Regions from separate parts of the Chryseobacterium capnotolerans genome, predicted to be linked through region 1. Evidence: riboswitches for the same ligand, from Rfam matches in the RefSeq annotation. Region 1 holds a riboswitch; each other region holds the start of a gene.

Region 1 (2,203 bases):
ATTCTGAATTCTCATACTTCAGGAAAAAGCTGGACAGAAGCAGGTGTTACTGAAAAGCAGATCAGGAATATGCTGGAAACTGTCATTACGAGAGCATCAGATGAAATGGGAGAAGCTTTTGAACTGCTGTTGAGCAGAAGCCTGGAAACTGAAAAAGTTTTAAAATAATCTCAAATAAAAAGCTGATGACTGGATTTTATTGTTTCTCCTATAATCAATAGAAGCCGTTTGTTTAGCTTTTCTGAAATCAGTGAAAACAGGAATATTTTATCCAGAGTTTAGCAAACAAGACATATTATAATGAGTTTCGGGCGGCCTTTGGCCGCCCGAAACTTTTTTATTTATAGTATCTGGATTGGTTTCTTGAATTCATCAATTGCAACAAAAGTAAAGTCACCTACGATGGCTTTTTCTCTCTCATAAGAGTACATCTGCTCTGTGTAGATTTCAACGCTTACTTTCATACTTGTCTTTCCAACGTATGAAACTTTTCCGATCAGTTCTACAATCGTTCCGGCAGGAATTGGTTTTTTAAAATCGATTTTGTCACTACTTACAGTTACCACTCTTTTTCTTGCGAAACGGGTCGCAGCAATAAAGGCTACTTCATCCATAAGCTGCATAGCAGTACCTCCGAAAAGAGTATCGTAATGATTGGTTGTGTTAGGGAAAACCGCTTTAAAGATTCTGGTTTCGGCAGCTTCAATTCTTTCTTCTGTAGTCATATTTCATTATTAAATAAGGCGAAATGAAATAATATCAAAACAACAGAATAATGACAGGAACATTGGAAATCCCTGAAACAATCCATCAGATCAATAAAACTTCAAATCGCGAAAGTTTCTTGTTTAAGAAAGCGGCAGGTCTCCTGACTTGTAACATCATTTATCTCCTTCCCATGCCTCGCACAGTGGATCTTTTGATAAAGATTTCAGTTACTTACAGTTGCGCGACAGTCCGTGATTTTCACACGGTTCCCTTTTAATCTGCGGTTATGCAGAACCAGTTTCTGTGATGAATAAGCCTAAACTTTTTCGGTGCAAAAATAATGAATTTATTCCGGATTATGATAAATAATCTGACTGATTACTCTTCCCTTTTTGATCGTCCATAAAGTGGTATATCTATATTCCCCGAACCATTGATCATATAAAGGAAAATGTTGTCATTGTCCAGGGAGGTTACTCCTATATTGTTAAAGTCCATAGTGGGCTGGAACATATTTTTGATGGCTTCTCTTACAAAAACAGAACCTCTTCCGGGCTGCTGAAGTCTGATAGATTTGATTTCAGTCATTCCTTCAGGAAGGTCGTTGCCAATTCCCCACGGTTTAACTTTATCAATTGTAAGAAGCTTTCCTTCTGAATCTTTTTCCTTTTTACGGTAACCGGCATTGGATGGGTAAACATCAATAACCACTTTACTTCTTTGTGCAGTAGGAATTTTGGGATCAGAATTATCAGTGAAGATCAATGATCTTCCGTTTTTAGATTTAGAAGGAGTATAAGCGGGAAGCTGATCCACAAAGGCAATACGTTCTTTGTTAACCATTCCTTCTTTGTCAAGAGTTTCATATCGTACAAATGGTTTGTCATCATCCTGCTTTTCAGGATATTTGATCCAGATCCATTCCGTTTCTCCCGGAGCAGGTTTTACATAAACAAATACATCCCCTTTACGCATACGGATCTTATCTACAATTTTTCTGTAGTTGTCTTTATGTACACGTACATTGGCATATCCTTCTTCAGCTTTTACAACACCAAAAGGAACTTTGTTTTGCCCTTTAACGAAGGCTAAAGAAAAAATACTGAAAGCAGACAGGTACAATGCTTTGTTTACTGAAATCATCTTAACAAATTTTAGATTCCCAAATATATAAATTTAATGCTTTTTGGATGGGTAAAATAAAAATGTATTTATTGAAATTATCAATATACTCTGAATAATTTATAAAATTCATCATCAGGAATATAATACTTGTCATTCTCCTGTAACCATTCCAGAGATTCTTTACTGAGATTTAGTTTATCATAGGCTTTGGTTTTCAAATACTTTTTTTGTCCATCGACGATACTGTATATTATTTGCCCTGTTTTATCGTCTACCAATAGGGTTCTCTCTTTTGTCGTTCTGTCTTCTGGATGTGGAGAAAGTAAAATATACCAATAGGAATGAATGTCATTAAAAGCTCTATAAATAC
Region 2 (2,203 bases), 1.0 Mb from region 1:
CTTTCAGATCCCAGTTTTTCAGTTGCTTTTTTAATAAAGGACAAAGATTTTTCATAATCATTTTTCCAGATGTTTCTTCCATCTACAACTCCTATTGATAAGCTCAGGCTCTCAGGAATAGAATTGAGAACGTCTTCAAGCTGTTCAGGATTTCTTGCCAGATCAATATGCAGAACATTTACAGGAAGTGAAGAAGCAAGAGACGCATTGTTCTTTAAGCCTTCAAAATAAGTGGTTACAATAAACTTAAGCTTTGGAAACAATCTTCTAAGTTCAGCATAGACAAAAGTATAAGCTTCTTTTGCTTTTTCAGTAAGGTCTAAGGCTAAGAAAGGTTCATCAAACTGAATCCATTCAGCACCCTGGTTTTGTAGTTTTGATAAGATCTCAATATAAACAGGAAGAAGATGATGGGCAAGATCCAGCTTATCAAATCCTTCTTCTTTTTCCTTTCCTAAAAGTAAATAAGAAACCAGACCAATAATTACAGGTTTTGCATTAATTCCTGCCTGCTTAGCCCCTGCAAATTCATTGAATATTTTATCTGAGGTAAGTTTAAATTGCTGGTTTTTATAAAATTCAGGAACAATATAATGGTAATTGGTATCAAACCATTTAGTCATTTCCATAGCGGTGATATCCAATCCTTCTTTCTGATAGCCTCTTGCCATCGCAAAATAAAGATCCAGTTCAGAATTGTTCTTTTTAAGCGCTACTTCATGATATCGTGTAGGAATAGCTCCTACCACCAGGCTCATATCCAATACCTGATCGTAATAAGAGAAATCATTACACGGAATAAGGTCTATCCCTGCTTCTTTCTGTAGATTCCAGTTTTGGCTGCAGATGGTTCTTCCTGCTGTAAGAAGTTCTTCCAAAACGATTTTACCTGACCAATACTGTTCGCAGGCCTTTTTAAGTTCTCTTTTGCTACCAATACGCGGATAGCCCAGAATGTGAGTTTGCATTTTTACAAATTTTAGATTACACTTATTTTCAATGCTCTTTGAAATGCTTCGGAATGCTTTGTATGGATAAGAAAATGTTTGAAATCATTGATATAGACAGATTGTACAATTCTCCCAAGGGAAAATGTACTGCCAATATCATCTGTATGACCCAAAAGCTTCAAACCGCGAAAGCATCGTCCATTCAGTAAAGGCAGGTCTCCTGACTTGTAACGGTTTCCGTCATCCTTCCCGCTTTTGGCAGTGGATATCCAAGGACAGAAACCTTTGGTGTGTTACTTACAGTTGCGCGACAGCTCGTGATTCTCACACGATTCCCTATTAATCTACCTTAAGTAAAACCTTTCCTGTTTGATGAAGATTGTAAAGAACGAATCTATTATCAATAATAAGTTTAATAATAGATTTTAATTTTGTGTAAAATTATTAAAACAGAATATATAATCAATTATGTAGGATTTATTCGGTTAAAATTGCTTTTATATTCTTTTTTTAAAGAATATAATTCTGTAAATTTGACTGATTTTAAACCCTAAAAGAATAATATTCTGTGGAACAACTAGATGATAAGGATATAAAACTGCTGAAACTGCTTCAGAATAATGCAAAACTAACCGTTAAAGAACTTGCTAAGGAAATTAACCTGTCTCCTTCACCTGTTTTTGAGAGAGTAAAAAGGCTTGAACAGGAAGGTTTTGTGAAGAGATATGCGGCAGTACTGGATGCTGAAAAGCTTAACCGTGGATTTACGGTATTCTGCCAGATTAAATTAAAGATTCATGACCGTTCTGTGGGCTATGATTTTGTAAAAGAAATTATGGAAATTTCGGAAGTGGCAGAATGCTACAATATTTCCGGCGATTTTGATTTCCTGCTGAAAGTTCAGGTTCGGGATATGAAACATTATCAGGACTTTGTGTTCAATAAGCTTGGATCTGTAGATTCTATCGGCAGTACCCACAGTACATTTGTAATGGCTGAAGTCAAGAATAATCATGGGTTGACTTTATAGAACTGCTTTTATTGAAAATGATCAGGTTTCAAAAATCTGTTAGGTTTAATATGCTTTATTCAGGAAATATAAAAGCCGCTCTTTTCAGAGCGGCATACTTTTTTAACTTTTAATGGAGCTGCTGATTAGCAAGTAGAACCACACTCTAATAATTTGATGTGGATTACACCATTAACTACACACTGTGTTTGGCATAAAGCGTTTCCTACAACGGTACCTACAC
Region 3 (2,203 bases), 2.2 Mb from region 1:
ATGTATTGTTACTTAATTGGATCTGACTCAGATCAGTCTTTTTTGCCAGCTTGAAAGGTCTTTTCCGGCATATAACTTCCATCTTTCTGTTCCAGAGGTGTTTCCAGAGAACGTATTTAATGATAAACTGGAAACCTGATTATTGTTGGAAGTAAAATTGAAATAAGCAGCCTGTGACTGGATAAGCTGTAGAGCTTGTTCCGCTGTGATACTGCCGTTATATTGAATTCCAAAAACGAAGGAATTAGCTTTTCCACTTGAATTATTGGTTCCGAAATCTACAACAACAAGGCTTTTATTGTTTCCTGTTCCTATCCAATTGGTGATTTGGGATAAGGTGTACCATTGAGAACTGTAGGCTGGTACCGGAGTTGATGGTGGTGTGTCGATGAAATCAAGACCATAAGTAATGCCAAACCACAGCCCGTCTGTTAAAGCCGTATACCCTACACCATTATTTTGATTGGACATATTTCCGGCAGTTGACCCGGTCCAGGTAATCCAGTAATCATCAGTACTTGGAGTATGGTGATTATATTTGAAACTGTGTAGAAATCCTGAAGGAATGTCAGCCTCTATTTTAGGTTCTGCAGCCACAATCGCATTGATCATGTCTTCGGCTGTTAAATTATCATCATCAAAACGATAGCCCCATGCATAAGATTTAGGAGTATTATTATCATTGAAATCAGCAATGAAATAAGCCTTTTTAGAACCGGTTCCCACCCAAAACTTAATGTCGTTTTCTGTAAACTGGGCAAAGAAAAACTGCGTACAAAGCAGTAAGAAAAAAAGATAGATTTTTCTCATAATATAATTAAATTAAAGTTTTATTCCCGAAACTTATTTATCTACAGGATGATCTTCAGCCTGAAACTAAATGTGTATTTAAGGCAGGTCTCCTGGCTCGCATCCTATAGCCAACCTTCCCGGATCCTAGCCCAGTGGTATTATTAATAGCTATAGGTAAAACAGCTTACAGTTGCGGGTACAGCTCAAGATTTAAATAATATTCTCACTTGATTCCCTATTGTGAACAGTGTTCAACCTTAAAAACGGTGCAAATATATCATATAAATTTTGATATCTGTTTTGTGAATTATAGATCAGGTTTCAGTGTTTTCTGATGATGGATTTTGTTGATTGATAATGAATTGCTACTTTGTTTTTGATTTCCCGAATCAAATAGGGTATTTCATTGTTTATATTGAATTCATCTTAGTATTCTATTGTTAAAATACAATTATCATTGTATTCAAGATCAGTTTACAATCAATTTATACTTTCGCGCCATAAAAGTTACTATGAAAAGAATACTATTATCTGCTTTGATGATGGCTGCATTGTGGTCATGCAAAGATGATGACAACAATATGAATAATCCAGATATTAATTATTCTAAACTTCCGCAGGAGTTTCCATTTTCAAAACTGGCAACAATAAATGGAGTAGATGTCATTAATGGTGGATTCGGATCCGGAGCGGCAGCTCATCCCACAAGAAAAGGTGAGTTTTATGTTATTACAGACCGTGGCCCCAATACCGATTATAAGAGCGGGAAGAAGTTTTTAGCACCTAATTTTACGCCTACTATTATGCATTTTAAAATTAATGCTGAAGGAAAGGTGGAAGTGATTAAATATATTAAACTTAAAAACCCATCCGGTCAGCCTATCACAGGGCTTCCAAACCCTTTAGGAATGGGAAGCACGGGTGAAGTAGCCTATGATGAAGCAGGAAATGAGTTGGGTACGGATAAATATGGTTTAGACAGTGAAAGCATTGTAGCGGCACCTGATGGTACATTCTGGGTTTCTGATGAATATGGTCCACATATAGTTCATTACAATGCAGATGGAGTGGAGATGGAAAGGATAAGCCCAATGGGTGTAAATACAGGAACTAGAAAATTACCCGCTGTTTTAGCAAAAAGAAGAGCGAACAGAGGAATGGAAGGGCTTTGCATTACTCCAGACGGAAAAACATTGGTAGGAACAATGCAATCGATGATGTTGGTTCCTTCAAAAGCTTTGGCAACTAATACGACTTTAACCAGAATTGTAACTTTCGATATTATTACAGGGCAAACGAAACAATATATTTATAAACAGGATGGCGGAGCTTCTGATTCGGTTTGTGATATTACAGCATTGGGGAATAATGAATTCCTTGTTATTGAAAGAGATGGTAACTTCGGAACACA
Region 4 (2,203 bases), 170 kb from region 1:
ATAGATGGGGTGGAAAGTTTCATTACAGATAGCAACGGAAATAATGTAGGAGAAGCAGGAGCAGTTTCTGCTGATGGAAATACAATAATTGGTTCAGCAAACCCGAACCCATATGTTTGGAAAGCAGCTACCGGAGTGACTTATATTACACATCCCAATGCTTCATTCTCTTTTAAAGGAGGGGCCACCGGTGTTTCCGGAGATGGAACAAAGGTTATTGGATTTTACAGGGCATTTGGAGCACCGCCGATGTCGGGAGAAGGTTTTATCTGGACAGAAACAGATGGCCGTGTTAACCTTAATGACTATGCAACAAGCTTAGGAATTAATACCAATGGAGTAACTATGGGACTTCCTTTGGCGATTTCTCAGGATGGGAAAAAAATAGCAGGAACGGGAATGAATGCTTCGAATCAAATGGTGGCATTTTATCTTGATCTTACAGAATATTTATCAGTGAGTGATGTTTCAAAAGATAAAAATACAATGGGGATTTATCCTAATCCGGTAGCTGATATTTTATATATAAAAGAAACAGTAAATATCGAAAAAGCAGAAATTTATAATATGGTAGGGCAAAAAGTAAAATCGTATACAGCTGTGGAACATCAGATTGATGTATCATCTTTGCCAAAAGGGAATTATATCGTACAGCTTTCAGAGAAAGGAGGCAAGCAGCAGAATTACAAATTCATTAAGAAATAAAATTCAGCAAATTTTAATAATAGTTATATCATTGAACGGCTGTTTTCAATAGCGAAAGCAGCTGTTTTTTTATGAATCATTGAAGAGGGATGTTGGAAATTTTATCAGAGTATGCACACGATAAAAGAGATAGTTTTTAAAGGGGATTACTATCGCTATTTTGTTGATATATATACTTTACTACTTTTCAACTCCTATCTTCTTTGTTTTCAGCTACAACATCCATTTTTTGTCTAATACATTTAAAAAGCTATCTTTGCAAAAATTTTGGTTTCCAGTATATTGGAATGAAAAGGGAATTGGGTGTAACTCCCAAACTGTCCCCGCAACTGTAGATCGCAATACCAATTTCTGTACTCAGCCACTGTATAAAAACGGGAAGGCACAGAAAGCGAAAGTCAGGAGACCTGCCAGAATAATAATCAAAAAACATATTGCTTTCGGTGGAAAAGTAGAAGGATATGGATATAAAAAGATCTCTGGTATTGTTTCTCTCATCTTATGGCTGCTTTCTTTTCGGACAGGAGAAAGCTGTAGATACTATTTATATATTTGACAGCCAGATGAATAAGGTGAAACAATTTCACCCTGTGAAAATTATTCATATTGAAGATGTAGAGAAAAACTCTGGCAATCTTTCAGAACTATTAAGGTTTCAATCTTCCATCTATATTAAGGAAAACGGACGTGGTGGAACAGCTTCACCATCATTTAGAGGAACTACCGCTCAACAGACTTCTTTTGTATGGAATGGAATTAGTATTAATTCTAATTTTCTGGGCCAGGGAGATGTAAACAATATTTCTCTTTTTGGATATGACCAAATCGGAATAAAAGCAGGTGGCGGAAGCGTTACTTATGGTTCCGGAGCTATTGGCGGAAGTATTCATTTGGATAATAGTCTTAGTTTTAATCAAGGTTTTCATGGAACCTTGTTTTCTGAAGCCGGATCTTTTAATACCCATAATAATTTTATTAAAGGTTCTTACAGTAATGATAAATTCAGCTTTAAAGCTTCCGGAAATTATTCTATCAGTGAGAATGCCTACGAGGTGAGTAAAGAACCCCGAAATTATATCAACCTTAACGGTGAGTATTACAATACAAATTTTAATATTTCAGCTGCTTACAAATTAGCTCCACACCATCAGATTTCATGGATTTCAGAGTTCTATAACGGGCAGCAGCATTTTCCAATTCTTTTTGAAACAGAAACAAAAACTAAATATCAGACTCAAAATGTAAGAAGTCTGGTTTCCTGGGATTGGAATAAAATCAGATTTAATAACTCTTTTAAAGCAGCTTATACAGAAGAAAATTTTCAATATTTTAATGATATAGACAGACCTAAATTAAGTAGTGGGACAGGAAAAAATTATATTCTAAAGAACGACTTCAATTATTTTCTTACCTCAAAGTGGAACTTCAATATTATTGGAGAATACCAGCTGAATAAAGGGGAAGGTTATGGATCCGGAATAGATCATATAAGCCGGAA

The links. A riboswitch is a leader RNA that binds a small molecule or an ion and turns the genes downstream of it on or off. The one in region 1 is predicted to bind cobalamin.
Region 2: it holds a riboswitch for cobalamin, as region 1 does, so the genes downstream of both, metE (5-methyltetrahydropteroyltriglutamate--homocysteine S-methyltransferase) here and H5J24_RS04760 (acyl-CoA thioesterase) in region 1, are expected to answer to the same signal.
Region 3: it holds a riboswitch for cobalamin, as region 1 does, so the genes downstream of both, H5J24_RS15235 (hypothetical protein) here and H5J24_RS04760 (acyl-CoA thioesterase) in region 1, are expected to answer to the same signal.
Region 4: it holds a riboswitch for cobalamin, as region 1 does, so the genes downstream of both, H5J24_RS04045 (TonB-dependent receptor plug domain-containing protein) here and H5J24_RS04760 (acyl-CoA thioesterase) in region 1, are expected to answer to the same signal.

What each region holds. Positions count from the first base shown of each region.
Region 1 is NZ_CP065589.1:1,029,050-1,031,252, forward strand. It holds gene H5J24_RS04755 (HD domain-containing protein) at 1-168, shown strand, start outside; gene H5J24_RS04760 (acyl-CoA thioesterase) at 342-725, opposite strand; cobalamin riboswitch at 842-1,022, opposite strand; gene H5J24_RS04765 (hypothetical protein) at 1,087-1,851, opposite strand; gene H5J24_RS04770 (hypothetical protein) at 1,932-2,203, opposite strand, start outside.
Region 2 is NZ_CP065589.1:2,045,124-2,047,326, forward strand. It holds gene metE (5-methyltetrahydropteroyltriglutamate--homocysteine S-methyltransferase) at 1-968, opposite strand, end outside; gene H5J24_RS25550 (hypothetical protein) at 1,031-1,159, shown strand; cobalamin riboswitch at 1,144-1,329, opposite strand; gene H5J24_RS09730 (Lrp/AsnC family transcriptional regulator) at 1,519-1,980, shown strand; gene H5J24_RS09735 (bacteriocin-like protein) at 2,106-2,203, opposite strand, start outside.
Region 3 is NZ_CP065589.1:3,192,822-3,195,024, reverse strand. It holds gene H5J24_RS15240 (T9SS type A sorting domain-containing protein) at 1-82, opposite strand, end outside; gene H5J24_RS15235 (hypothetical protein) at 28-810, opposite strand; cobalamin riboswitch at 876-1,067, opposite strand; gene H5J24_RS15230 (esterase-like activity of phytase family protein) at 1,305-2,203, shown strand, end outside.
Region 4 is NZ_CP065589.1:858,473-860,675, forward strand. It holds gene H5J24_RS04040 (T9SS type A sorting domain-containing protein) at 1-705, shown strand, start outside; cobalamin riboswitch at 957-1,134, shown strand; gene H5J24_RS04045 (TonB-dependent receptor plug domain-containing protein) at 1,167-2,203, shown strand, end outside.